2 regions of the Exiguobacterium sp. PHA03 genome follow, and region 2 is predicted to be linked to the other one. Evidence: riboswitches for the same ligand, from Rfam matches in the RefSeq annotation. Region 2 holds a riboswitch; the other holds the start of a gene.
What was found. A riboswitch is a leader RNA that binds a small molecule or an ion and turns the genes downstream of it on or off. The one in region 2 is predicted to bind lysine.
Positions count from the first base shown of each region.

Region 1 (15,090 bases), on a different contig from region 2:
TTGCATCGGCATCATCGTTGATGAGACGCGGCGGTATGATGCGACTTTGGCACGGATGCCAGCACCTTTATCGAAGTATTCCCCAAGCTCCCAGCAAGAGATACCGACATGAACTGTCGTATCTTTCGCCATCAATGCTTGCCATGGCGTACCGAGGAACACGAATGGACGGATATAACAAGATTCGAATCCGTTTTTCGCAACTAGATCAATCGTCGCCTGGACGAGTTCATCAACCGTATACGGAATTGTGACGTGGTAATAGGCGCAACTACGGAAAAGACGTTCAATATGTTCCTTCAATTGGAAAATCGCCGGTCCGTCCGGTGTCGCGTAGGCACGAATTCCTTCAAAGAATCCACTACCATAGTGAATCGCATGTGACATGACGCTCGTGTTCGCATCTTTCGGATCATGAAAGACTCCATCTAACCAAATTGCTTCTCCATACTGTGTATCCACTGCCATGTGTTTTCCTCCTCTTCGACGTCAATCAGAGTGAACGTAAATCATCCACCAATTGCGTCTTCTCTTCTGTTTTCGCATCTTTCTGTTTGATGACACGTGCAGGTGTTCCGGCAACGACGCTTCCAGCAGGTACGTCTTCTGTGACGACACTACCGGCAGCGACGACGGCATCTTTACCGACTTTGACGCCTTCGAGAATGACTGCATTCGCACCAATCAAGACACCGTCTTCAATGATGACAGGTGTTTTTGAAGGTGGTTCGAGGACACCCGCGACCACGGCACCTGCGCCGACATGAACGTTTTTCCCGATCGTCCCACGTGCACCGACGACAGCGTTCATATCAATCATTGTACCATCTCCGATCGATGCACCGATATTAATGATGGCACCCATCATAACGACCGCGTTATCACCGATGACGACATGATCACGAATCCATGAACCTGGTTCGATGCGCGCATTCAAGTGACGTGTATCAAGCATTGGTACCGCACTGTTGCGACGGTCATACTCCACGTGAACATCCGTGATGCGATCTGAATACTTTTCTAAGAAAGTAGCCGCAAGTCCTGCATCCGCGAAGAAAATCTTTGATTCATCTGATCCGAACGCTGTTGCGCCTTCGATCGTCAAGCCCGCCAAATCGCCGTTGACGTAAAGTTTTACCGGTGTTTGTTTTTTAGCATCTTTAATGAATTTAGCAATTTCGTAAGCATCAGTGAGTAACATGTGAATCCTCCTGTGTGTAGAGCGTCTCTAATGTATAGAGTCCCGCTGTTTTTTGAATGAGTGCTTCAGCTGCTTTGATCGCACCAGAAGCAAATACTTTTTTCGATAATGCCGTATGTTTGATTTCAATCAATTCGTCGACACCTGCGAATAAGACTTCGTGTTCTCCGAAGATCGTACCGCCGCGCATCGCGTGCATCCCGATCTCGTTCGTCTCCCGCTTTTGCCGCGTTTGTGACCGGTCATATACCGGTGTGACGTCACGTGCCGTCTGAATCGTTTGCAATAACAACTCCGCCGTTCCGCTCGGGGCATCGACTTTTTGATTATGATGTTTCTCGAGCAATTCGATGTCATACGCTCCTGCTAGTGGTACGAGTGTCTTCAGCAGTTGCTGCACCATCGCGATGCCGTACGACATGTTGTACGACTGGAAGATTGGAATTTCTTTTGCGGCGTCCTTGATCGATGCCAGTTCCGCCTCCGAAAAACCAGTCGTCGCGATGACGAGTGGTGTTTTTGTCGCCAGCCCATATGCGAGCAGATCCGGTAGCAAACTCGGATGCGAGAAGTCGATGATTGCATCGACCGTCTCTGCCATCTCTGTTAGCTCGGCATATGAAGCGATCGTATCGGATGACTTCGTCCGGTCAACGATCGCAACGACACTTTGTGGTGCGAGTTCGACGACGTATTGTCCTGTCGCCCCATAACCGTGTAACGCGAGTTTCATCGAACCACTCCTTTGTAAGCCCGCATCGTTTCGAGTAAGTGGGCGTGTCCCGCTTCCGATTGACGGACGAGCGGCAAGCGCGGCGCACCGACAGCAAAGCCGAGTTCTTCAAGCGATGCTTTAACTGGAATCGGATTGACATCACTGAACAAGGCACCGATGACCGGTAACAAGTCTGCCTGAATCCGGCGTGCCGTGACGAGATCTTGCGCGAGTAACGCCTCAGCAAGTGCTTGTGTCTCTGCCGGATACGGATTCGAAAGAACTGAGATGACGCCTTGTGCGCCCCACGCCATGTACGGCAGGATTTGATCATCATTTCCACAGAAGACCGCGAAGTCTTCCGGAATCGCCGCCATCAGTTCGCCCATGAAGCTGACGTCTCCACTCGCTTCCTTAAACGCTTGGATGCGTGGATGACGTGCTAACGTCACTGCGGTTTCGACTGCGATCGCAACGCCTGTCCGCGACGGAACGTTGTACAGCATGATCGGTAATTCGGTTGCATCAGCGACCGCCGTGAAGTGCGCGACGAGACCGGCTTGTGATGTTTTATTGTAGTACGGTGTGACGAGCATCGCTGCATCCGCACCAAGGCGTTCTGCGAGTAATGTTTTCTCGATTGTTACTGCCGTGTTGTTCGAACCCGTTCCGGCAATGACGGGTACTCGTCCTGCTGTGACTTGAACGGCAGTCGTCAATAGTTGTTCAAATTCCGTGTTTGTCAGTGTCGAACCTTCTCCTGTCGTCCCTCCGACGACAAGTGCCTGAATCCCTGTTGCGAGTTGTTGCTCGATCAAGCGTTCGAATACGTGTAGATCCAACTCGCCTGCTTCATTAAATGGTGTGACGAGCGCTGTACCTGCTCCTTTGAACATGAAGAACTCCTCCTTTTTTATGAATGAATCGACTGTTCGATTGCTTGGCGTGCGACTTGTACGGCGTTTGACGCAGCACCTTTTCGAATGTTGTCGGCTACACACCAGAGATGGAACGTGTTCGCGAGACTATCATCTTGTCGAATCCGACCGACGTAGACGTCGTCCGTCCCGCTTGCGTCAAGTGGCATCGGATAACGCGTATTTGCGACATCATCGATGAGGACGACGCCCGGTGCGCCTTCCAGTGCTTCACGGATCGCTTCGACCGTCGTCGGTTGTGTAAACGTGACGTTGATTGCAACCGAGTGAGAATTCGTGACTGGAACCCGTACACATGTTGCACTGACTGGTAATGCTGGAAGATTGAAGATTTTCCGTGTTTCATCAATCATCTTCTGCTCTTCTTTCGTATAGCCGTTCTCAAGGAACACATCGATATGCGGCAAGATGTTATCGTGAATCGGATGCGGATAATTGACGGGCTCTTCTCCGCGTGCCCCGCGTGCCAGATCCTCGATTCCTTTTTGACCGGAACCGGATACGGCCTGATACGTCGTATAGTTGATCCGTTCGAATCCCAGTGACTGGAGCGGTGCTAAAGCGACGACGGATTGAATCGTCGAACAGTTCGGATTTGCGATCAAGCGGTCTGTCGCTTGAATCGCTTGCGGATTGACTTCTGGCACGACGAGTGGAATCGTCTCCTGCATCCGGAAGGCACTTGAATTATCAACGACGAGTGTTCCGTTTTCAGCTAGTAATGGGGCATATTGCTCACTGATCGTTCCGCCTGCTGCGAACAACGCGACATCGATCCCGTCTTCCGTGATGTTTGGCGTCAGCGCTTGGATCGTAATATCTTCTCCCTTGAACTGCACCGTGTTCCCTGCTGAACGAGCAGAAGCGTAAGCGGACAGGCGGCTGACCGGGAAGTCCAGTTCTGCGAGTACTTGTAACATTTTTTGACCGACGGCGCCGGTTGCTCCAATGACGGCTACATGATACATGCTGTTTTCCTCCTTATAACTCGAACGCGTTTGCAATCGCTGCAACCGTCCGTTCAATGTCTGCTTGTGCAATCGTGTACGAGATGCTGATTTCTGATGTCGTGACTTGATAGAACGGGATATTCTCCGCTCGGAAGATTGCGAACAATTTCGAAGCAACACCTGTTGCATCCCGCATCCCGATTCCGACGACAGATAACTTCGCGTGCTGATCGTGGCGGTCGACCTTGACTGTCGTGAAGCGATCCATGATATCTTTCAATGCTTCGTCGAGGAACTCTTCCTCGTCGAGTGGACAAGAGAACGATAAGAAGATGTCACTGTCGAACGTCGTTTGACTGATCATGTCGATATTGACGTGACGGTTCGATAAGAGTTCGAAGATATCGGCTACTGCTGCATTCGTTTGCGGTACGTGTTTGATTGATACCGTCAAGACGTTCTTCGTCACACTGACACTCGTCACCGCTTTTTGTTCCATTGTTTCCGTCGCTTCCATGATCCATGTTCCCCTTTTCGATTCAAGTGTTTTCCCGACGAAGATGTGTACGCCGTATTTTTTTCCTAGTTCGACACTTCGCATTTCCATGACCTTCGACCCGAGGGCGCTCATTTCCATCATCTCATCATACGAGATATGTGGAATCGGTTGAGCGGCGGCATGGATTCGCGGATCAGCTGTATAGACACCGTCGACATCGGTATAGATTTCGCACCGTTTATCAAGGACTGCCGCAAGGGCAACTGCCGTTGTATCCGACCCACCCCGTCCGAGTGTCGTGACATCACCGAGTTCGTTGACACCTTGGAATCCGGCGACGATGACGACATCGTACGTTTCGAGTTTTTGTCGTAACAGATCTCCATCGATCTGTTTGATCTTACTTTTCGTATGCACGCCCATCGTGCTGATTCCTGCTTGAGCGCCTGTTTGCGATAACGCTTTGACACCGAGCGAGTTGAGGGCGATGCTGAGTAATGAAATCGTCTGTTCTTCTCCGATGGCAAGCAGTCGATCGAGTTCTCTTCGCTCGGGGCGATCCGTGATGGCTTGCGCCTGAGCGATCAAAGAATCTGTCATCTTGCCCATCGCCGAAACGACGACGACGAGTTTTTCACCTTCGGCTGCGCGACTCTTCAAATAATTCGCAATAGACTGAATCTGTTCGACAGTCGCAACCGAGCTTCCACCAAATTTAAGTACAGTTGTCACAATCCTATCTCCTTTGTCCCGATACAGAAAAAAACGACGGGCCGGTAGGAGCGTTCCTACGGCCCGTCGTTATCACGATCGGACAAACGAAGACAAAGTCATTCGTTCTTTTACGTAAGATAGCGCTCCGAAACATCGGTTTCGGCAGTACAACGGATCTTAACCGTTGTACCAGCAAACAAGAAGAAGCATCTTCTCGTTCACTTCGGCGGACTTCCCCTTTCACATCATTCGGCATGCTTGCCTTCAAGAATGATGCTACTCATGTCATCCGCGCCTCTATCTGTCGGTTGTTAGTTACAGTTATAGCAGACATCTTTTGTTAAATCCAGTCATTTGACTGTTTTTTTTCAAAATTCGTCAATTCGCAAGATGCTGTTTCGCGAGTTCGAGTTGCTCCGACACGGCAGCAAACCCTGTCCCGCCGTAGCTAGTCCGGCGTGCTACTGCTTGAACCGGATCGAGGAGCGGATAGACGTCTTCTGTGATATCAGGATGGAACGTTTGATACGTCTCGAGGTTCAAATCCTTCAGGAAACAACCGTTCTGCACACAGTAAAGGACGGCTTTGCCGACGATTTCATGCGCTTCCCGGAACGGTATGCCTTTCGTTACAAGGTAGTCAGCGAGTTCCGTTGCATTCGAGAAGTCTTGCATTGTCGCCTTCTTGAGCGCTTCGGTCTTAAACGTCGCAGATTCAATCATTCCGGTGAAGATTTGAACGGACTTGAGAACGGTATCTGCTGTATCGAAGACCCCTTCCTTATCCTCTTGCATGTCTTTGTTGTAAGCGAGTGGTAATGCCTTCATCGTCGTCAAGAAGCCCATCAGGTTGCCGTAGACGCGACCTGTTTTTCCACGAATCAATTCAGCAAAATCAGGGTTTTTCTTTTGTGGCATCATGCTCGAACCTGTCGAGAAGGCGTCAGACAACTCGATGAAGCCGAATTCTTGCGACGCCCAGATGATGATTTCTTCACAAAAACGTGAGAGATGCATCATGACGGTCGAGGCGATTCCGAGATATTCAATGACGAAGTCGCGATCGGAGACAGCATCGAGACTGTTCGGATAGACCGACTCAAAACCGAGCAACTCGGCAGAACGGAAACGGTCGATCGGGAACGTGGTCCCCGCGAGCGCGCCTGCCCCGAGTGGTGATTTCCGGATCCGTTTTTGATTGTCCGTCAACCGTTCGACATCACGTTCGAACATCCAGAAATAAGCGAGCAAGTGATGCGCAAGCGAGATTGGTTGTGCCCGTTGCAAATGCGTATACCCCGGCATAACCGTCTCGATATGTTGCTCAGCTTGTTCCGTAATGACCGATTGGAGCTCGCGTAATGCCGTCGTCAACGCTTCGACATGCTGCTCCATCCATAGATGTAAATCGGTTGCGACTTGATCGTTTCGGCTCCGTGCCGTATGCAGTTTCCCTGCAACCGGACCGATCTGTTCCGTCAACAAACGCTCAAGATTCATATGAATATCTTCGTCCGCTAATGTGTAGGAATGGTCCTTTAACGTCGCTTCGAGTTGCTTTAATCCTTGCTGGATTTGTGTCCACTCATCTTGAGCGAGAATCCCTTGTTCAAATAACATCTGTGCATGTGCGAGACTGCCTCTCAAATCAACGCTTGCTAATTTTTGATCGAACGTGATTGATGCTCCGAAGGCTTCCGCTTGAGCGGAAGCACTTTCCGTAAAACGTCCACCCCAGAGTTTGGTCATTTCGTTACACCCGCCTGACGATGTACACTCGCATGCGTTGAAACGGCAAGACCGTGTAATTTGATGAAGCCTTTTGCTGCTTCATGATCGAATGCATCTTCTTTCGTGTACGTCGCAAGTTTCTCATCATAAAGCGAGACAGCCGACTGACGACCTGTGACAGTTGCATTTCCTTTGAACAGTTTAACGCGAACTTCTCCTGTGACGTCCTGTTGTGTCGCCGTCAAGAAAGCTTTCAATCCTTTCGTCAATGGCGCATGGAAGAGACCGTTGTAGATCGTTTCTGCATATTGTTTGCTGAGTAATGGTTTGAAATGCGCGACGTCCTTCGTCAATGTAATAGTCTCGAGTGCAGCGTGCGCTTTGAGTAAAACAGTTGCGCCTGGGCACTCATAGACTTCCCGCGATTTGATACCGACGAGACGGTTCTCGACGTGGTCGATCCGTCCGACCCCATGTGCTCCAGCGATGATGTTCAGTTCCGTAATCAGTTTCGCTAATGGATACTTCGTCCCGTTGATAGAAACTGGAACACCTGCTTCAAAGCCGATAATGACTTCTTCTGCCTGATCCGGAGCGTCTTCTGGTGCTACCGTCAACGCATATGCGTCTTGTGGTGGTTCTGTCCATGGATTTTCTAGGACGCCACATTCATTACTCCGTCCCCAAAGGTTCATGTCGATCGAGTATGGGCTGTCGAGGTTGATCGGGATTGGCACATTGTTTTCTTTCGCGTAGGCGATCTCTTCTTCCCGTGACCATTTCCATTCCCGAACCGGTGCGATGACTTCGAGTGACGGATCAAGTGCCGCGACCGAAACTTCGAACCGGACCTGGTCGTTCCCTTTTCCGGTACATCCGTGTGCGACCGCCGTCGCACCATGCTGATGTGCGACTTCGACGAGCTTTTCTGCGATCAATGGACGCGAAAGCGCTGAGATCAACGGATAGGCATTTTCGTAATGGGCGCCATATTGAAGTGCTGGCAAGACAAAGTCTTGTGCGAATTCTTCTTTGACATCGAGAACGATTGATTCGATCGCACCGACGAGGAGTGCTTTTTCCTTGATGACGGATAAATCTTTTCCTTCTCCGACATCCATGCATAAGGCAATGACATCATAGTCCTTGCTCAACCATTTGATGGCTACTGATGTATCGAGTCCCCCAGAGTACGCTAAGATTAATTTTTGTTTTGACATGTATAATTCCCTCCTGGTTTTTAATTCATTTGTCTGTATAAAAATTCATTATGAATTATATATATACATAGAAAACAAAAAAAAGAAACCCTTTTTGCAGGATTTCTTTCAAAATAACTTACATTTTCTTCTCCATCGTCCGGTGTGGAATGCCCGCATCGTCGAATTCATCGGAGACGATCGTATAACCAAGACCTTGATAAAACGGGATGGCTTGGACTTGTGCACCGAGTGTCAGCAGTTGTTTTCCTTCACGCCGCGCGACACGTTCCATCGCCTGCATCAACTCACCACCGTATCCTTTTCCTCGGGCTGTCGACAGCGTCGCCACACGCTCCACCTTCATCCGTTGGTCGTCATATGGTCGTGTGCGACCCGTTGCAACCGGTCGACTCTGTTCATCGAGGACAAGCAGATGAATCGCTGTTTCATCATGTGTATCGTATTCAAGATGACGTGGTACGCCTTGTTCCTCGACGAAGACACGCTCCCGGATCATCCGAACGGCTTGATGTTGTTCTGCTGTACGTACTTGAATGACTGTCATAACTGATATTCCTCCCGTAATCGATCGACATATGCCATCGCATCATCCCGATTCGTAAATTGTGCTTGTGCCTGAACCGCACTTCCTCCACCTCGTCCATTGAATGTTTGGACATGCGCTTTAGCGAACTTCCCGAGATGGGGTTCCCCTGGACTACTCATCAGTAACTTGTTTGTCGTCCCATTCCAGACGACGCCGACGCGTCCCGCTTCTTGGATCGCTTTAGCGAGTTGCTCGGATGCTTTGATTTCTTCATTCAGATGTTCAAACATCAGAATACCTTCTTGTTGTTCTAAAGCTTGAGCGAGCGTGAATGTTGCAAGTTGTTCCTGGGCGTGTTCGACCTGTTTCGTTAAGCGTTTCTGTTCTTCTTGTAACGCTTGAACGGCTTCTAGCATTTGAACCGGCTTGACTGACAAAGCTTGCGCCGCTTCCCTCAAGGCGTGACGTTCTGACTGAACAAGTTGGTATGCCCGTTCCTTTGCGACATAGGATAGACGAATGTTCCCACGAATCCGTTCGACCCCAGTAAAGAGAATCAACTCGAGCTGTGCCGTCGAATCGAGATGCGTCCCACCACAGGCACTATAATCAAGTGTGCCGATTTGAACGACACGAATTCGTCCTTCGACTTGTGGTGTTTTTCGTAATGGTAGACGTAGGGCTTCCTCCTCGTCATATTCAGTCGCCGTGATCGGTAATCCTTGTTCAATCACATGTCGTAATCGTCGATCCAGCTGTTCTTGTTGAATAGTTGTCCATTCAGGTGTCTCGATATCAAGCGTCGAAACCTCACTTCCCGTCCGAAAACTAAGCGTTTTGATGTTCGACTCATCGTGTAAGATCGCAGAGATGACGTGTTGTGCCGTATGTTGCGCCGCATGATCAATTCGGACTGCATCATCTATGATCCCGGTGACGTCTCCTGTGAGCGGATTCGCCAGTTGATGCCAGACGACACCGTCTTCGATTTGAACGTCAAGGACAGGTTGGTTGTTCAATGTTCCACGATCCGCTGGCTGTCCACCGCTCTCCGGATAAAAGTAACTTTTCTCTAAAGCAACCCAATAGCCGTCTACTTGTTTTGTCGCACGAAGGGATGTCTGAAAGGTTCGGACATCGGATTCTATTTGTTCGGGGCGCATGCCTCGACCACCTTTCTCTGTCAGTTTCACTCTGTATTATGCCATATTTCATCCAGAACCGTTTGTCGGCTTGCCTTTTTCCTAGTACACTAGACGAAAGACTACCGATCGCGAAGGGACGAAATGCCGTGATTCAGCACATCAATAAAAATTCACCACTCCCCATTTACTATCAAATTGAAGCTGCCTTAAAACAACAAATCGAAAGCGGCGTCCTTCAACCTGGAGACTTGATTCCGTCCGAGCGCGAATTCGCCGAGGCCCACCAAATTAGCCGAATGACGGTTCGTCAAGCCATTTCAAACTTGGTCAACGCTGGTTACTTGATTCGTCAAAAAGGACGAGGAACATTCGTTGCGAATAAAAAAATCGTCATGCAACTTTCCGGTTTGACGAGTTTCTCGGAAGAGATGGAACATCTTGGACTAGAACCGACGAGTGCGCTCCTCTCCTATCAAATCATCGACGCGTCGATGACGATCGCAAATAAGCTCCGGATTCGTGAAGGCGCATCCGTATATGAATTGAAGCGTTTACGTATTGCTGATGAGCAAGCTCTTGCTCTTGAGACTGTCTACATCCCAGAGCAACTCCTGCCTGGACTCGATCAAGACGTCGCGACCGCATCACTTTATGCATTTGCTGAAGCGAGTGGATTAAACCTCGGACGTGCGAGTCAAACGTTTGAATCACGTCTCGCGACAAAGGAAGAAGCGAGTCACCTTGGCTTGTCGACCGCTTCGCCTGTCTTATCCGTCGAGCAACTGACGTATCTCGCGACGGAACAACCGTTTGAATACGTCATCTCTGCTTACCGAGGAGATCGATATACCTTCACTGTCGAAATGGAACGCCAACGTTGAAAAACCCCTCGAACCGCCGTACTGTGACGGTGATTCGAGGGGTTTTCGTGTATAGATTACTGCGCAGGGATCGTTTCTGTCTCTGGTGCTTGTTCTGTCGTATCTTGTACAGCATCCGTTTCATCTGCGATCGGCTTGACTTCTTGACCTTGCATCGCTTTCGCTAAGTTGCTCTTCACTTGTTCCAGTTGATTCGGATCGAGGTGGTATTCCCATTTCCCGCTAATGCCGATATAGCCTTCTCCAGCGAGCTGATACTCCGTTGTGTCACGGAGTGCTGCAGTGAAATCTGCTAAGCGTGTGTAATCATTCGGTCCTAAGTTTGTTTCAACATTATCACCCACGGCATCCAAAATATCACGGTATGCACTGAGCGAACGGAAACTTGCCGCTTCTTTTGCGACCGCTTGAATGACTTGCATCTGTTTTTGTCCGCGACCGATATCACCGAGCGGATCATCATGACGGTTCCGGACATAGGCCAGTGCCTGTTCCCCCGTCAAATGTTGCTTTCCTTTATCAACGGTGATGGTACCCGCTTTACGTTTTGAATCTTGTTCTTTAAACGCATACCGTACATCGATATTGACACCATCTAATGCATCAATCAATTGAACGAATCCTTGGAAATTAACTTTGATGACGTGATCGATTTGAATCCCGAGTAGGTTTTCTGTCGTTTCACGTGCTAATTTAATGCCGTTGTAGGAATTCGATTTATCCATCGAACCGAAGTAAAGGGCATGTGTGATCTTATCTTGCTCAACAGCTGTCTTGCCGTACGGGATATCATACTTCGAATAATCGATGTTCACGAGTGAATCACGTGGGATACTCGTCAACACTAATTGTTCCGTCTTTTTGTTCAAAATTCCGACGATCATGACGTCTGAACGAGCTGGTTCATGACGTTCCTTGCTTTTTTTCGTTTCATCCGTTCCGAGAATCAAGAATGATTCAGACGGAACATCATCATATTTAGAGCTCACTTTTGAGCCGGGAATCTTAATCTGCGTCTTTGCCAATGTTTCTTGCGTTTTGATAAAAACAGCTCCAGCATAACCAGAACCGATGATTGTGACGAGCAGGACGAGTGCAGCGACGACTTTCATGAACATCTTGCCAGCACTTGGCTGTCTCTTTCGTGCGGATCGCGTTTCCATCATGTAAACCCTCATTTTCATGTAAATTTTCCGTAAAGTTCGCTAATCTCCATTATCCGGACATTTAATGAAATGTCAATTTACGTTTCGATTAAAGAAACCGCACAGAATAGTTGCATCTAAAATAATTCCGGTATCGTAGCACTTTGCCTGATTAGCATGAATGCTACCAGCATGTCGTCTTTCGTTATTTCCTCACCTATCTCACGTTAAAATATAAAATCGCATGAGACCGGGCTTTATTCCCTTCTTTCATGAACCACAAAAAAGGTACAAAGCCAATTGATGGGGTGGCTCTGTACCTTGTAATTCATTCGTGTTTCTCCATCATGCTTTCATGAAATTCAAATAAGCAGCCCGCCCTGTACGTTTAGCGTCATCTGACAATAAAGAGGCGGCCTCTTCGTCGAGGATCACCATAACATCGGCGTGGCGTTTGAGCACGGTCGCCGGACAATCCGTCGTCGCGACCCCTTCCATCATATCGCGTACGGCTTCTGCCTTTCGTTCGCTTGAAGCGACGAGAAGGATTTTTTTTGCTTCCATGATCGTACCGATTCCCATCGTGATCGCTTTCGTCGGCACTTCCTCCAATCGATCAAAGAAACGTTGATTCGCTTCTCGCGTCGATTCCGTCAATTCCGTCACGTGTGTCTTCGCATCGAACGGCGTACCTGGTTCATTGAAAGCGATGTGTCCATTCGCTCCGATTCCGAGCAATTGGATATCGATTCCTCGCTTGCGCACGAGCGCCTCGTATCGTTCACTTTCTTTAACCGGATCTTCCGTATTCCCGATTGGTACGAAAGACTCCTTGAAACGTACATCATTAAACAAGTGTTCTTGCATGAACGTATGGTAGCTTTGTGGATGTTCTGGGCTGAGACCGACATATTCATCTAGATTGACCGTCGTCACATGTCTGCAGTCAAGCGAGTCCTTCCGCCATTCTTCATACACACCGACTGGTGAACTGCCCGTCGCAAGCCCTACTGTTAATCCTTCCGGATGACGCTCAATTTCCTGTTTCAAAAATTGATACGCCACATGCGCTAATTCTTCTCCTTTTTCTACAATCATCCATTTCATGAGGTAGACTCCTTTCCGTTCGTGATCCGGTATCGCGTACCACGATGAATCGTTTCTTGAATGTGTAATCCCTCGTCGAGCAACACAATATCCGCATCCTTACCGACCGAGAGACTTCCCTTTTGTGTCAACTGAAGCTCTTTTGCCGCATTGACCGATGTCATACGAACCGCTTCTTCGAGCGTACAACCTGTATAGGCGATGATGTTTCGTAAAGCGGCGTCCATCGTCAAAATACTTCCGGCTAAACTACCATTCTCAAGGCGTGCCGCACCGTCTCGAACGAATACAGCTTGTCCCCCTAACTCGTATTCACCTTCTGCGAGTCCTTTGGCGCGCATCGCATCCGTGATGACGATCAATCGATCTGCACCCTTTATCCGGTAGGCGAAGTCCACCATTTCCGGTGCACTATGAATCCCGTCCGGAATGATCTCGGCATAGACTTCCGGCGTCAGGAGACAGTACCCGACTGTTCCCGGTTCCCGGTGATGCAGCGCACGCATTTGATTGTAGAGATGAGTACCATGGGTGACATGACCAGCTTGGTTTTGGGTATACGTCGCATCCGTATGGCCGGCAGACGGAATCGCACCCGTTAATCGCACTGCCTCCTCGAATGCACGCGCTCCCGGGCGTTCTGGGGCATAGGTCACGAGTTTGATCGTATTGCCAGACGCTTCCTGCCATTTCAGGAACTGTTCGACATCGGGTTCAACGATATATTCGCGCGGTTGCGCACCAGCATAATCCGGGTTGATAAACGGTCCTTCGAGATGAACACCGACGATCGTCGTGTCCTTTTCCTCAACGACTGTTCGCACCGTCTCGAGCGCTCGTGTGATGTCTGCCCAATCTTGGGTGATCGTCGTCGCTAAAAAGGACGTCACGCCTTCTTGTAACATCTGTCGGCTGAAATGATGCAACCTCTCGGCATCTCCATCCATGACATCGACATCATATCCCCCATGAATGTGCACATCGATCATTCCAGGAATGAGTGATTGATGGTGCGCATCAATCGTCTCTTCTCCTGCGATTTCCTCAAATTCCGACATTGTTCCAATCGCCTCGATGGTTCGGTCAAAGCGAATGAACCCGTCTTCAATCGTCTGCTCTCCCGTGTAAATCCGGGCATTGATGATCACTGTCATCTGGCATCACCCTTTCTCTATCCGTTCCATGACTTGCTTTCGTATTTAGTATAACGTGATTATTTCTAGTTGTATAGACCTTTATACATTTGAACTGAAATTGCAAAAGGGCGATCCCGTTTGTCATTAGACAAAGGGTCGCCCTTTGTATACCCGTCTACTGCCATCTTCATGCGTCAGTCGATCAGGGTAATAAAATTCGGTCTTTCTTTCGAGAAATCAGACGCGTCGCTTTTAAGATTGCTATCGGTAACGATTGCCGCTTTCGATAAGCAAGGTAGCGCCCTTCCCATTTTGGATCGTATTTTTCTTTGTATCGTCGTAGACCCGTGAAACTATACATGTAACGAATATTATTGAAGACATCTGCCGCCACACGTTCTTGCCAGAAGGACGTTTCATCCTCGCCGACGGACGAGAGTGGCGCCATTCCCATGTTGAATGTCCGGTAGCCTTCTTCTTTCGCATATTCGAATAGCCGAATGAACATCGCATCCATGATCCCGTTCGGTCCGTCCGGTCGAAAACGCATCAAGTCAATCGATAGGACCCCCTCTTGGTAAGCAGGCATGAACGTCATGAATCCGATCAACCGTCCTTCCGCTTCACGCATGATGCCGATTGGTGCTCGATTTAAGTAAGGTTTGTGGAAGTAACCGAGTGAGAAGCCTTTTTCAGACTTCCCACCTAACCATTCATCCGAGACCTCTTGCAGTTCTGCTAACAATGTATCCGAAAAAGGTGGCTCGATCACTTCAAACGTCATACCTTCTCGTTCAAAGCGATTTTTAATCGAGCGAAGTCCAGCTCGTTTTTTTCCTGATACGGTGAAAGACGGAATATCGACGATCGCTTCTTCGCCGAGTTTGAAGAAGTTGAAGCCGAAATCATGATACAGCGACATGTTTTGTGCTTGAATCTGATAGATGTTCGGAATGTATCCGAGATCTTCGACACGGCGCAGGAAGGAGGCGATGACTTGTGAATGCTCCTTTGGATCTCCACTTGGATCACCGAGTACCATGATCCGATTACCAGTCTGACTGAACTGAATGAACGAACGACCTGTTTCGGAAAAGAAGAAGCGCTTATCTCCGAGAAACGCCAAATGGCTCAAATAATTGCCACCCTGTTCACGTAATACCGTTTCGATTTTTTCAG
Region 1 is NZ_JAUTYQ010000004.1:171,776-186,865, forward strand. Features, by position in the region: gene Q7C19_RS14670 (branched-chain amino acid transaminase) at 1-468, opposite strand, end outside; gene dapD (2,3,4,5-tetrahydropyridine-2,6-dicarboxylate N-acetyltransferase) at 494-1,201, opposite strand; gene dapB (4-hydroxy-tetrahydrodipicolinate reductase) at 1,188-1,934, opposite strand; gene dapA (4-hydroxy-tetrahydrodipicolinate synthase) at 1,931-2,812, opposite strand; gene Q7C19_RS14690 (aspartate-semialdehyde dehydrogenase) at 2,830-3,822, opposite strand; gene Q7C19_RS14695 (aspartate kinase) at 3,836-5,035, opposite strand; lysine riboswitch at 5,148-5,325, opposite strand; gene argH (argininosuccinate lyase) at 5,396-6,766, opposite strand; gene Q7C19_RS14705 (argininosuccinate synthase) at 6,763-7,968, opposite strand; gene Q7C19_RS14710 (GNAT family N-acetyltransferase) at 8,087-8,515, opposite strand; gene Q7C19_RS14715 (alanyl-tRNA editing protein) at 8,512-9,660, opposite strand; gene phnF (phosphonate metabolism transcriptional regulator PhnF) at 9,789-10,523, shown strand; gene Q7C19_RS14725 (LCP family protein) at 10,580-11,689, opposite strand; gene nagB (glucosamine-6-phosphate deaminase) at 12,014-12,775, opposite strand; gene nagA (N-acetylglucosamine-6-phosphate deacetylase) at 12,772-13,929, opposite strand; gene mprF (bifunctional lysylphosphatidylglycerol flippase/synthetase MprF) at 14,114-15,090, opposite strand, start outside.
Region 1: another riboswitch for lysine. It lies ahead of Q7C19_RS14695 (aspartate kinase); the one in region 2 lies ahead of Q7C19_RS11420 (amino acid permease).

Region 2 (15,090 bases):
ATCCTGAGGTCGCGGCATTCACTGAACTTGTCAGTGTATCGGTCCATGCCTTGACTCGCTTTGAAAAGATTGCGCACCCGCGCCGTGAGACGTTCGGTGTCTGGGGAGATGGAAATCTTGGTTTCATCACGGCACTTTTGTTGCGTAAATTATATCCGGAAGCAAAACTATTCGTCTTCGGTAAAACCCAGTCGAAGCTCGACTACTTCTCGTTTGCGGACGAGACATATCACATCGACCAGATTCCAGCTGATGTCTCCTTCAACCACGGTTTTGAATGCGTCGGTGGAATCGGTAGCCAATATGCGATCAATCAGATGATCGATTACATTATTCCAGAAGGCACGATGGCTTTGCTCGGTGTGTCAGAAGATGCCGTCGCGATCAACACGCGGATGATTCTTGAAAAAGGACTGCGTGTCTACGGATCAAGTCGAAGTACACCGGCTGATTTCGCACGGACGATGGAATTGTATCAAACTCATCCGGACATTCCAGCCTATCTATCGAATCTGGTTTCGGGCGTATTCCAAATCCGACAAATCGAAGATATTCATAAAGCGTTTGAAAACGATTTAACGAATCGCTTCGGAAAGACGGTCATGGAATGGTGCATGTGATGATATGCGCTGAAAAAGAGGAGAATCGTCTATGAAACAAAAAATTCGGTTATTGCAACGACGGACGGTCCACTATTTGCTTGCTATGACATATTGGTTGACGAAGCGACTGCCGATCCAATCAAAGAAAGTCGTTTTTGCGACCTATCGTTCCGATCGTCTCGTCGATAACTTTCGTGCCGTCTACGATGAACTAGAGCGACGCGATTTAGGATATGAATACGTTTTTTTGTTGAAACGATTTCCTCAATCGTTGGTGGGACAAATTCAATACGTCTTCCACATGATGCGAGCGACGTATGAATTAGCGACTGCCCGTTATTTCATCATCGATGATTATTATTATCCTGTATATGTCTCGTCCTTACGGAAAGGAACAGAAGTCATTCAGCTGTGGCATGCTTGTGGAGCCTTTAAAAAGTTCGGCTATAGTGTGCTTGATAAATCCTATTCGCCGGATGATGATTATTTGAAGATGGTCCAGATTCACCGGAACTATAGCAAGGTCTATGTTTCCGGTGAAGCATGTATCGCACCATATGCGGATGCTTTCGGAATGACGCAGGAACGGATCTACCCATTAGGGGTTCCACGGACGGATCAACTACTGAACACAGCACGCCAAGCCCGTGTGCGAGAAAAGTTGTATGACCGATATCCAGAATGGCGCAAGAAACGAATCATCTTACTCGCGCCGACGTTCCGAGGAAATGGACAAACAACGGCACATTACGATCAAGAGCTCGATTTTGAGAAGTTTCGTCGTGAGCTTGGACCGGATACAGTCCTCTTGCTTCGCATGCATCCGTTTGTTCTTAATCCACCAATCGTACCGGACGCGTATTCGGATCAAATCATTAACATGACAGACTATCCGGATATCAATGATCTGATGCAGATTGCGGATATTCTGATCACGGATTATTCATCTGTCATCTTCGAGTTTGCCTTGTTGCAGAAGCCAATGATTTTCCTTGTTAACGATTTGCAGTCGTACAAAGCAGAACGCGATTTCTATTTCCCGTATGAATCCTTCGTACCGGGACCGATTGTCTCGACGTTCGAAGACGTCATCGCTTGGATTAAACGCGGGCAATTCGATACGCAGAAGATCGAGACGTTCGCGAATCAGTTCTTTACGTATCAGGACGGGGAAGCAACCAAACGAATTGTCGATCATTTGTTATATGACACGATTCCGGAAGCACCTGTCTATACGAAAACGCCGGTATGAACACAAAAAAACGTTCCGATTGCGTCTCCATTTGGGGAGAGAGACGTCATCGGAACGTTTTTATTTTGAATTGGGGCTTGATTGGCGCGAGCAGGGGTAGCTCGCAGAATGCGCACCTCTTAAAAGTGCGTCAACTTGTCCTTCAGGGACGTTCTCGGTTTGACAGGTGGAACGAGGGCTGGCCAGCCGATTTGAATGACGCCGAGAACCCGTTCATTTTCTGAAGCGTGAACGATTGAAGCATATTCTGGTGTAAACCAATGTTTTCCGCTCTTCCAGCAGCAACCAAGGCCGCGCTCTGTCGCCACCAACTGTAGATTTTGAATCATGGCAGCTGTTGCGAGTGTATCCTCTAGCTGTTGATCCGGTGTCCCTTGTACCTGACAAAGTACTGTTAAGTAAACCGGGACTTCCCGTAATTTTTGTTCAGCCTGTTGACGTTGTTCAGATGTTTTCGTCTCGAATTGACCACGCGCTGTCAGTAACTCCATCAAAGCATCGACGTACCGAGTTTGTCCCTCTTCGATTGCGAGAACAAAACGCCAAGGTTCTCGTAATTTATGATTCGGGGCATACATCGCCGTTTCGAGTAATGCCTCTACTAATTCGACTGGAACTGGTTGTTCCGTATAAGACCGGATGGACCGGCGTGTTTCAATCACTTGTTGGACATGCATCCGTTTCATCTCCTCACTGAGTACTTTTTCACTATAGATGATAACGATTATCATTGTCAATGTTATTTGTCAGAAAACAAAAAGACGATTCCTAAGAAGAAATCATCTTTCGTTGAATTTGTATTAAGAGGCTTTTCGTTCCTCTTCTTGAGCAACAGTCGTTAGTTTCTTTTTCATGAGACGAATCCGGTACAACGCAAATAAATAATGGGCGAAATAAATCGTAAATCCCAGGAAAAGCGTTAATGCTACATGAATCTGAACGCCAGGAACAGCATGAAGCTGAATGAAGAGCAAGACAGCCATTGCCATCGTATAGAGCACCATTTCCACCGATTGTGGCATGACGCGTTGACGTTTTAGGAAAAAGGAACGCATGAGTGGTAGGACGACGAGACTGACGAGACGATCGACCAGACCGATGACGAGCACACTGATCACCATCGCTAAACCATTTTCAAAAGTGATTAATCGTGGAAAAACAAGATATGTGACGAGTAATAGTGGTCCAACTAACAAAAAGATTGAAATCGAGGCACGTGCAAAGACGAAGAGCCCGTTGACACTTGTTAAAAAGGCGCGAAAAATCTTTTGCGACCAAGGCGATGGTCGACCGACTTGCCAAGCAAAACAACAAGCAAAGATAAACGCATAAAATTGCAGAAAGGCAACCATAAAGCATCTCCTTTAGATATGAAACTCATTGTCCCTAGTGTATCGATTTTAAGAGAGAAGTGCAAAGAAGAACTTTTCACGAAGTATAGCAAAAGACCAGCTGATATGACATCAACTGGTCCTTCATGAATCAATCCAGATTTGGTTCTTTTTTTCCGTGCAAGAAGAAGGACAGAATCAATGCGAGCGCAGATAAAACGGTCGCAATCCAGAACGCGTCAGTGATCCCTTGGATCGTTGCTTGTTTTGTCAGCATCGTAAACCAACTCGTTGAAGCAGCTTGTGAGCTACCCAGCTGTTGTCCAAGATCGTTTAAATGTTGCGAAAGCGTCGGGTCGAGCGTCGTGAACTGATTCGCATCGTCTGCCAAGTGAGCCGTCGTTTGACGGGTCATGACGGTGACGAGAATTGCCGTTCCGATGGAGCCGGCGACTTGACGAAGTGTGTTTTGGGTTGCGTTTCCGTGCGGGATCATCTTCATCGGTAAAGCGTTCATACCGGCAGTCATGATCGGCATCATGATGAATGCCATACCGAATGACCGAAGCATGTAGATGCCCATGATGGAATAATACGACGTATCCATGTTTAATTGCGTCAATTCCCATGTCCCGTACGTCATCAACGTCAAACCGAAGATAGCGAGCGGTCGAATACCGAAGCGGTCAAATAAACGACCGGCAATCGGTCCGGTGATTCCCATGATTAGTGATCCGGGCAAAAGGAGAAGACCTGAATCGACCGGTGAAAAACCACGAATGCTTTGAAGGTAAATCGGTAAAAGCAACATCCCACCGAACAACGCCATCGTGACGATGACATTGATGAAGAGGGTAAATGAAAATTCCGGAACCTTCAAGACGCGAATGTTTAACATCGGATCTTCCATCGACAGCTCACGCATTGCAAAAGCAGCGATTCCGATTAAACCGATGACGATCGAGCTGATGACGATCGGACTATCCCAGCCGTCATTCCCGGCTTCACTAAATCCATAAAGGAGACTGCCAAACCCAATCGTACTGAATAAGACACCAAGTGCATCAAAAGAAGGTTTCGAGAGTGGCTGTGTCAGTCGGAACCAAGCCGTACCAAGTAGCAATGTCACTAATCCAAAGAACGACATCGCATAAAACATGACGTGCCAATCATAGTTTTGGATGACATATCCCGTGATCGTTGGTCCGACTGCTGGAGCGAGAATCATCGCGATTCCGAGCATTCCCATGGCAGCGCCACGCTTATGCGGTGGGAACAATGTCATGAAGACATTTGATCCTAGTGGCATTAAGATACCAGCACCTGCCGCCTGAACGACACGCCCGATCATCATGACCGGGAAGTTCATCGCCATCGAACAGATGATTGATCCAAAGAAAAAGAGTGTCATCGAAGCGAGGAACAACTGGCGGAACGTATAACTGCGCATTAAAAAAGCACTGATCGGAATCAAGATCCCGTTGACGAGCATGAAACCTGTCGTCAACCACTGGGCAGTGGACGTCGACACGTTGAAGTCATTGATTAGAACCGGTAACGCGACATTAATCAACGTTTGGTTCAAAATAGCAATGAACATACCAATCAGTAAGACCGTCAGTACTTTCGGAATACTGACGTTTTCAGTCGATACTTGTTTTGAAGGTGCTGCGACTGGTGGTGTCACGGTCATCGTCGGTTCCGTCTCGAGGGACTCCTCAAGTGTCGGTCCGTCAGTGGCCAGTGCGATGTCGGATTGACGATTCCGGCGGGCGATCCAGTTGACGCCGATGATGATCAGAATCGTGAACGCACTATATCCGAACAAGAAGGTAGTAGACATGAACGTCCCTCCTTAATCCTTATGAATGCGGACGGTCACATTCATACCAGGTCGAATGTCGAGTGATTTTTCTTGCGAGAGTGATACTTTAACTGGAATGACTTGTGCGACTTTCGTGTAGTTCGCATTTCCGTTTGAAGAAGGCATCATCGAGAACGTCGAAGCTGTCGTCATTCCGATCTGTTCCACTTCACCAGAAAGTGTCGTGTCAGGATAGCTGTCGACATACACGTCAACGGTTTGTCCGACTTTGATTTCATCGATTTCTGTTTCTTCGATGTTCGCTGTGACCCAAAGGTCGTTTAAGTCAAAACCATAGGCAAGTGGTGTACCGGCTGCGACGAAGCCGTTCTTTGTCGCCATCGACTGAACGATCGTTGCCTTCGCAGGCATCGAAACAGAAAGATCTGTTGGTTTTTGTCCAGCTTGCGCAGTCATGATGTGACCAAGTGTTGCACCGCTGTCGAGCGATTCGCCTGTTTTAGCAGACCAGTCCGTTAATTTACCAGCGCTTGGGCTAGCAATCGTTATCATTTTGCCATCGATTTTCGCATTGTCTGTTTTGACATAGCTTGTTGCTTGATCGTAATAGTAGTATCCGACGACCCCACCACCGATCAAAACGATGAGTGTAACGATATTAATGATTAATAATTTTTTCATACTCATGGGTGTGTTAGCATCCTTTCTTGTGTACAATCGATTCAAAAAAAGTACTCCTCTGGGGGGAGGAGTAATTAATATAGTTAATTATATGGATAGTTAGATAACAAACAACCAACAATTTCCGACAAAATGTTGGAAAAATAAATGATAACGGATTCATTTTTAAAAAGATGATGGAAAAGGAGTGAAATGCACATGAAAGAGAGCCGTGATCCACGACCAAAACGGTCACGTGACCGTATTACGATGGAATTGTTTCGTTTACTGAAGACAAATAGCTTTTCGAGCATCACCGTCAAGATGCTGACGGATGGGGCGGGTGTGAACCGCTCGACCTTTTATGCGCACTACACAGATAAATATGATTTGCTTGACCAAATCGTTGAGGAACAGATGATGGCGCTCGAACAAGCGATTCGGATTACAGGTACAGGCACTGTATTTCCGACAGTCGAACAGGTCAGTCGTTATTTTGCTCGTTTGTTCATTCACATTGAAGAAAACGAATTGTTTTACCAGACGATGCTCGTTCAAGGTCCTATCAAAACGTTCATCTCACGTTTTCTTGATACGTTGAAAGAAAATTATCGCCTCGTCTTTCGATCTCAAGTCGCAGAAGATGCGACTTTCGTCGATCGGGACTTGTTACTGAACTATGTCATTGGTGGACAGTTAGGATTATTGATTTCCTGGTTGCGAAACGGTCGACCATATTCATCCGCATATATGGCGGAGCAATTGAGCCGGATGATCGTCTTTGGAACGGTTGAAAGCATCGGTTTTCCGAAAGAAACGGAATAAGGTCATAGAAAAAGACACTCCCGCTAGGAAGTGTCTCGTATTCAAGCTTGTCGGAAGGCAAGTTCCTTCGTATAAATCGTACTTCGGTTTCGTCCGCTTTCTTTTGAGTAATACAACGCTTTATCTGCTTGTTGTAATGCTTCAAGAGACGTATGGGAACCACTAGAATGTGCAATCCCAAGCGAAATCGTGATTTGCAGATCAGGTACGTCTGCCGTCGGGAACAGGTTGCGTGCGACCGTCATCCGAGCCAACTCTGCGATTTTTTGAGCTTCTTTAGCTGTAGTGCTTGGTAAAATGATCAAAAACTCTTCACCACCGTACCGTCCGACGAGGTCATCCGGTCGTGTTAAGGAAGCGAGTGTCATGCCGAGTTGACGTAGGACATCATCCCCGGCGTCATGACCATATGTATCATTGACGTGCTTGAAGAAGTCGATATCAATCAAGACAAGTGAATACCCTTGATCCGTTGAACCGACAAGTGACAGTGAATCATCGAGACGGCGCCGATTGGCAAGTCCAGTCAAAGCATCCGTCATCGCTAGTTTTTGTTGATACTGAATGTTTTCGAAGTGACGGCGTAATTCCGTCAGCAGTCGAAAAGCAACAAAGCCAGCCAATAGATTAAAGAAGATATAAGCGATTGAAATTTTAAAGAATGTCGACCAGCTGTTTGTCAGGATATAGATGGCAGGTAACGAATAGAGAACACCAATTGACACCAATAATTGAAAATGGCGTGTCGAGACATGAACGAATCGACGTACGATTCCGATCGTCGTAATGATTAAGACGATAATCAGTGTGGACAGATAAAAACCCTCCATTTGATCGACGGGTGTCAAAAAGTAACGTGTCCCGATGATCATTATACCGGCGACGATGGCGCTCGGGAAACCACCGAATAGCATAGCGATCGCGACTGGGATGATTCGTAAATCCACACGGGCGACATCAATCTGAATGCCATTGAATATCAACAAAACTGCAATCAGACCACAGACACTTCCCAATATGAGGCGTGTACTCCAGCTGGAATTCAGCGAAATACGTGGTCGATTCCGAAATGGCAAGAATAAGAGAGTAATCGTCGTGAACAGTAGACAAAAGTTAATGATGAATTGATTCATGATGGACAACAAATCCTCCCAACTCCCCCAGCTAACAGATTTCCATATATATACTCCAGTATACTCATCTAGGTAACGGTTAGACAGAGGTAAATGTTTAGATAAAACATAAAAAACGGTAGAAAATCTACCGTTTTTTATGAAGACGAAGTGAGCGTATCCTCATCCATCGTCAGTAAAATCTTATCGAAGACGCGAATCATCGTTTCCAGTTCTTCTTCTGTTAAAGTTCCGAAGCGATCTTGTAAATAGTTTCTTCGGACGACCTCGAGTTCCCGAAAAGCACGCTCTCCGTCATCCGTCAAAGCGAGGACAATCGAGCGACGATCTTCCGTCGAACGCGTCCGTGTGACATATCCTTGTTTATAGAGCTTATCCGTTAAAGCAGTGACTTGACTCGTCGCCAGCTCAAATTGTTCCGCAAGAAGTGTCGGACGCTGGGGACCGTTTTCTGAAAGACTCCGTAAGATGAAAAATTCGCTTCGGGTTGCTGTTCCTTCAAATAGTCGATTAAGTTCACGTCGCAGGGTACGAAGAATGACACGCATTTGTTCCTCGAGTCGGTAAGTCAGCAAATCACGTTCCTGTGGCATGCAAGCAGCATCCTTTCTCTCAGTGGACTTCTATCATTTAGTGTACTAAACATATCGGATTTTTACCATCTACTACCCCAGATTCAAAAAAGGCAATTGACAATTTCGTGGCGGTTTGTGTAATATGGCGTAGTAATAACTAATTTAATTCAGTTCTCACTCAACCAGTGGGATGGAGGTTGCAGTTCTTAAGAGTACGGTTACGGATGTCGTCAAGCGACAAATGAAGTGACCTGAAAGGAAGAATTGCCGAAATCAATCATCGCTTTGAAGATGATCGATTGGGATTAGATCGAATAGGTCTAATACTGTCACAAGTCGGGTATCACTTACTTGTGGAGAGCTATCTTTCACGACGGTAGAATGAGGCGCATTCATTTTATTATGTTGCGTTCTCATCTTCCATCTGGAAGATGAGGGCGCTTTTTGTTTTTTCATTCAAAAAGTGTCCTCTCAAAAAATCTAAACAGAGAGAAGCGAACGAAATGAACAAACTAGATGTGAAACAAACAACAGATTCGACAGCCGAAGGATTAAAACGTGGATTACAAGCCCGTCATATGTCGATGATCGCCATCGGTGGGGCAATCGGAACAGGACTTTTCATCGCGTCCGGTGCTTCCGTTGCAGCAGCAGGACCAGGTGGTGCACTCCTATCGTATGCAATCGTTGGTCTGATGGTCTACTTCTTAATGACAAGTCTTGGCGAAATGGCGGCGTATATGCCTGTCGCCGGATCCTTCTCGACATACGGGACAAAATTCGTCGATCCCTCATTCGGCTTTGCCCTCGGCTGGAACTACTGGTACAACTGGGCAGTCACGATCGCAGTTGAGCTCGTTGCAGCACAAATCGTTATGACGTATTGGTTCCCGGACGTTCCTGGATTTTACTTCAGTGCCTTATTCCTTTTACTCATGATCGGCTTGAACTACTTCTCCGTTAAAGGTTTTGGGGAAGCGGAGTATTGGTTCGCCATGATTAAAGTCGTCACTGTCATCGTCTTCTTAGTCGTCGGTGTTGCGATGATTTTCGGTGTCTTTACATCGGAGCCACCAGTTGGCTTTAAAAACTTTGCCCTCGGGGATGCGCCGTTCGTCGGTGGTATTCCTGCCGTCATCGGAATCATCCTCGTTGCTGGATTCAGTTTCCAAGGAACAGAACTAGTCGGAATTGCCGCAGGTGAATCGGAAAATCCGAAAAAAAACGTTCCAAAAGCAGTCAAACAAGTCTTCTGGCGCATTTTACTCTTCTACATCCTTGCGATTTTCGTCATCGGGATGCTCATTCCGTATACGAGCCCGAACTTGGTTTCCAATGACATCACGGACATTGCCGTTAGTCCGTTTACGCTCGTCTTTGAAAAAGCAGGTCTTGCGTTCTCGGCAGCACTCATGAACGCCGTCATCTTGACATCTGTTCTATCTGCCGGTAACTCAGGTATGTATGCTTCCACACGGATGCTGTATACACTTGCTCGTCAAGGAGATGCACCAAAGTTCTTTGCAAAAGTGTCGAAAAATGGGGTACCGCGTAACGCCTTGCTTGCAACAGGAGCAATCGGTGCGCTCTGTTTCTTAACATCGATGTTTGGTGGACAAGTCTACCTGTGGTTACTCAATGCTTCAGGTATGACAGGATTCATCGCATGGCTCGGAATTGCGATCAGTCACTATCGTTTCCGTAAAGGATTCCTTGCACAAGGTCATTCGTTGAAAGATTTACCTTACGTTGCACCAGCGTTCCCGTTCGGTCCGCTGTTTGCATTCGGTCTTTGTTTCCTTGTCATCGTTGGTCAAAACTATGCCGCATTCCTCGCGGATCAAATTGATTGGGTCGGAATTGCCGCAACGTATGTTGGTATTCCATTATTCCTTGCCTTCTGGTTAGGACATAAATTCAAAAACCGGACGTCAATCGTTCGTTATGACGAGATGGACTTCCCGGAACATCCACGTCAATCATAATGTGTGAACCACCTTCTAATGAAGGTGATTGAGATTGAAGACAAAGTGCAATTTTTCTCTGATGAGTCTGATGAGAAAGATTGCGCTTTTTTGTTCGTTTCGAATCGTTTTCCTGGGACAAGCATCGCGTCGCTTCGCTGCAGGGTCGCTCTTGCTTGTTTTTTCCTAGGAAGCGATGTCGAGTGAACAAAACGCTTCTTTGATTCTCCTTCCGGGTATAAAGAAGAATGACACGTTACACGCCACTCCTACAGGAAAAAGCACAATTTTGCGCTGTCAGAGACAAACAAGACCAGTTTTCCTGCTTGAATGAAGCGGGAAAACTGGCTTGTGTCTCGCCTGAGGAAAGGGCGAGAAGACGAGTCATTTTTGAGTCAGTCCATTTTCTGCAATCGGAACCACCTTCTATAAATGAAGGTGGTTTTTTGTTCCTAAAAAAGAAAACGTTTTCTAAAATATAGTTTTGAAAAAGTATAAAAAAGGAATCAATGAATACATATTTGAGAATAGGAATTTTGAAAAAGAGAGGGAGGGAGATACATGACTACATCTGAATTATTTTTTACATTAGGTTCTGCAGCATTTTTCATGTTGCTCGTTGCTTACATATCGTACCGGTTGACGCGCGGGAAAACACAAGGTGTTGATGAGTACTTCTTAGCAGGTCGAGGGCTAAGTGGCGTGTTCATTGCCGGCTCGTTACTGCTGACCAATTTATCAGCAGAGCAGTTGATTGGGCTCAATGGGCAATCCTTTATGGGGAACATGTCAAGTATGGCATGGGAAGTCACAGCGGGCTTTGCTGCGATCATCATGGCCATCTATCTACTTCCGAAGTTTCTTGGACTTGGTATCTCGACGTTACCGGAATACTTAAGTCACCGTTATGATGAGACGGTTCGTCGGATGACAGTTTTACTCTTTTTACTCGGATATATGTGTGTCACGATCCCTTCAATGCTGTACTCAGGTGGGATTGCTGTCTTGCAGTTGTTCGATGTCCCTGAGTTGTTCGGCCTCAGCTATACGCAGTCCCTCTGGTTAGTCGTTTGGGTCGTCGGGATCATCGGAGCGATTTATGCGATTTTTGGAGGACTACGTGCGGTGGCTGTCTCCGATACGTTGAATGGGATCGGACTCGTCTTCGTTGGATTCTTAGTTCCAGTACTTGGCTTTATTGCGCTTGGTGACGGGAATCTCCTTCAAGGGGTGAAGACGATTGCAACTGTGCAACCGGAGAAGCTGAACGCAATCGGAAGCTCAACCGATGCCGTTCCGTTCTTCTCGATATTTACGGGAATCTTATTCGCAAATTTATTCTATTGGTCACTAAATCAATATGTCATTCAGCGTGTGCTCGGCGCAAAGGATTTAAAAGAAGGTCAAAAAGGAGTCTTAATGACAGGATTTTTGAAGTTGTTAGTTCCAGTCTTCATGCTGATTCCTGGAATCATTGCTTATCACTTGTATGGAAATACACTGACGAGCGGTGATTTATCATATCCTCGACTGATTACAGAATTGCTGCCAGTCTCGATGATGGGATTTTTCTTAGCTGTCTTACTCGGAGCCGTCTTCAGTTCGTTTAACTCGCTTTTAAACAGTATTGCAACACTTTTCGTACTGGATGTCTATCAGCCAGTGTTTGCGAAAGAGGCAAGTGATGAACATCTGATTCGCGTTAGTAAATGGTTTGGAACGATCGTTGCCTTGATTTCTTTCATCATTGCGCCGTTCTTAATGTATGCACCGGACGGCTTATGGAGTTTAATCCGACAATTCACAGGATTTTTCAACATTCCGATTCTTGTTATCGTATTAATGGGGATTTTCATGAAACGAATCCCGGCGATTGCAGCGAAAATCGTCATCATCTTTCACGTGTTCGCATATTACTTATTCGTCTTCGGTTTCAAACAACTGTTCGGTTGGGATCATGGCATTAGCTATATTCATGGGTACGGTATTCTACTCGTGATTGAAGTATTGTTCATGGTATTCATGGGGTATCGTTATCCAGCAGTCCAGTCAAAAAAGGTCAATCGACTACACTCTGTCGAGCTCATTCCATGGAAATTCGCGATTCCAGTCTCAATCCTATTATGTACATCTATCGTTTGGACGTACGTTTTGTTCTCAAAGATCGGACTAGCTTCGACAGTAGGCATCGTATCAACTTGGTTTTGGCCGGTTACGTTGGGGCTTGCTATTGCAACGATCATATTATGGCGTGTGTCGCTAAATGCTTGGGAAGCGAAGTACCGGACCTATCTCGAAGAAGAGTATCGTCAAGCTGAATAATCCTCTCGCAGAAGGTATGACATATCGGGTAAGATGAAAGAAAAACAGGAGGCGATCTTCGTGAATTACTGGTACCACTTTAAGCGTGCCTTCTTACCGATCGCATTATTGCTTGTGACGCTTGCCTTGTACCAAATGATTTATCGTTTGAATAACATCTGGTACTCGCTTGGAGGACTTCTTCTTGTCTTCGCGGCAATTTACTTCGTCATGCGTCGCCTAAAAACGAATCCAGAGGATTGAATGAGCAGGAAAGTCGAGTCCATTCTCTGAACGCGGTAAAATAGAGACATACAGAGGAGGGGAAGATAGATGGCAAAAGCAATATTTGCAGGTGGTTGTTTCTGGTGCATGGTCAAGCCATTCCATAAATATGATGGGGTAGAGCAGGTCATTTCAGGATATACCGGTGGTCATACAGAGAACCCGACTTATAAAGAGGTCTGTTCGGAAACGACAGGTCACTTGGAGGCGGTTGAAGTCACGTACGATCCGTCCGTCATTACGTATGAAGAATTACTCGATATCTTCTGGCGTCAAATCGACCCGACAGATGGCGGTGGTCAATTCAATGACCGTGGTGAATCATATCAGCCGGCTATTTTTTATGTCGATGAAGCGCAGCGTGAAGCAGCTGAACGTTCGAAAGCAGAGCTTGACGCATCAGGACGTTTCTCGCGTCCGGTCGCGGTAGAAATTCGTCCGGAAAAGCCGTTTTGGCCAGCAGAAGAATATCACCAAGATTATTATAAAAAGAACCCATTCCGCTACCAGATGTATAGCGTCGGCTCCGGTCGTGCGAAATTCATTAAGGAAGCGTGGAAGGATCATGGTAAGGAAAAAGAATTGAAAGAGCGTCTGACACCGATTCAGTATAAAGTCACACAAGAAAACGGGACAGAACCCGCTTTTCGTAACGAATACTGGGATGAAGAACGTCCAGGTCTTTATGTCGATATCGTCGATGGTACACCACTCTTCACATCAAAAGATAAATTCCAGTCAAACTGTGGTTGGCCGAGCTTCGCTAAACCGATCTCAGAAGACAAGATGGAAGTCGAACTCGACACGAGTCATGGGATGACGCGGACGGAAGTACGTTCTGCGAATGCAGATAGTCATCTTGGTCACATTTTCGATGATGGTCCGACAGAGCTTGGTGGTCTACGCTATTGTATCAACTCAGCAGCGTTACGATTTATTCCGGTAGAAGAGCTTGATTCGGCAGGATACGGGGAATATAAAAAACATTTCGAGTAACATGTAGGGAGCAGTCAAACGATTTCGTTTTGACTGCTCTTTTTTTCAAATGGAAAGGAGAGGATCAGATGTTTCAGTCCGTGTATGAAGAGATTCGACAGATGACGATTGCAAAGGTACTTGATTTCTATGATCATGAAATCCGTCAGCTCGATGAGAAAGCACGTCAGGAAAAGTACGACAAGATGAGTTTGAGTCCATTTCGTTTTTTTCGGGGGAGTTCGCATCTTTTTTATTACGATGTGACCCGGATTCCGCTTGGTTTTGACACACCTCGTGATAAGCCAACTTGGATCCAAGGTGATCTTCACTTTGAGAACTTCGGTGTCCATGGCAATGCAAAAGGAGAAATCATCTACGACGTCAACGACTTTGATGAAGGATACTTAGGATCGTATTTATACGATTTGATTCGCATGGCAGTCTCTGTGCGATTATTCGCTGAAGAGGCAGGATATGATTCAGTCCCTGCAATTCGTAATTATGTTCTTGAATACTTACATGATTTAAAAAAGTATGCACTTGGAAAAGATCCAAGTGATGTTTGTTTTACACGGGATAATACAAAAGGACCAATCAAGAAGTTAATCAAAAAAGCAGAAAAAAAACGTGAAGAATTAATGGGGGAGCGAACGGAACTGGTAGATGGCGTGAGACGATTTTGTACACTCCCGGATATGGAAGTAGTAGATGATGCGACACGAGCAGCAATTGAGTCTGCCTGGCCTTCCTACATCGAGACAATCGACACCGAGGATCGCCGTGAGGAATCGTTCTATACGATCAAGGATATCGTTCGTAAGCTAGACAGCGGGACAGCATCCATTGGTCTCGAGCGCTATTACATCTTGATTGAGGGCGAAGGGGGAGAAGAAGATTTGATTCTTGAGATGAAACAAGCGCAAACGTCTGTCCCTTCGTTATTCCTGCCCGTTTATCGTCCAGAAGCAGAAACCGTTCATCAAGGGAGACGGGTCATCACGTCGCAAAAGGCGATGCAGGCACATGAAGATCCATATCTTGGTTATCTGACGATTGAAAAAAAGGAATATTATGTACGCGAGCGCTCACCGTACAAGAAAAAACTAAAGGCGAAGCATATAAAAAGTCAGGAAGATCTTGAGAACGTGTTATGTATTCAAGGTCAAATTACCGCGAAAATCCATGCGCGGGCAGATCAAGATGCGGGAATTCAAGAAAAAATATTAACCCATCATGCGGATGTTGAAATCATTCGAGCTATCGGTGTTTCCGATACCGCTTTTTTGGAGCAGATCGAGCGTTGGTCAGAAGCTTATGTCATGCGAACAAAGCTGGATTACCAAGTGTTTTTAGAATGGA
Region 2 is NZ_JAUTYQ010000002.1:41,549-56,638, forward strand. Features, by position in the region: gene Q7C19_RS11375 (ribitol-5-phosphate dehydrogenase) at 1-620, shown strand, start outside; gene Q7C19_RS11380 (CDP-glycerol--glycerophosphate glycerophosphotransferase) at 652-1,854, shown strand; gene Q7C19_RS11385 (nitroreductase family protein) at 1,974-2,531, opposite strand; gene Q7C19_RS11390 (hypothetical protein) at 2,655-3,206, opposite strand; gene Q7C19_RS11395 (DHA2 family efflux MFS transporter permease subunit) at 3,337-5,028, opposite strand; gene Q7C19_RS11400 (HlyD family secretion protein) at 5,041-5,697, opposite strand; gene Q7C19_RS11405 (TetR/AcrR family transcriptional regulator) at 5,890-6,495, shown strand; gene Q7C19_RS11410 (diguanylate cyclase) at 6,537-7,628, opposite strand; gene Q7C19_RS11415 (MarR family winged helix-turn-helix transcriptional regulator) at 7,766-8,221, opposite strand; lysine riboswitch at 8,387-8,575, shown strand; gene Q7C19_RS11420 (amino acid permease) at 8,707-10,188, shown strand; gene Q7C19_RS11425 (solute:sodium symporter family transporter) at 10,729-12,489, shown strand; gene Q7C19_RS11430 (hypothetical protein) at 12,550-12,732, shown strand; gene msrA (peptide-methionine (S)-S-oxide reductase MsrA) at 12,802-13,749, shown strand; gene Q7C19_RS11440 (DUF2252 domain-containing protein) at 13,818-15,090, shown strand, end outside.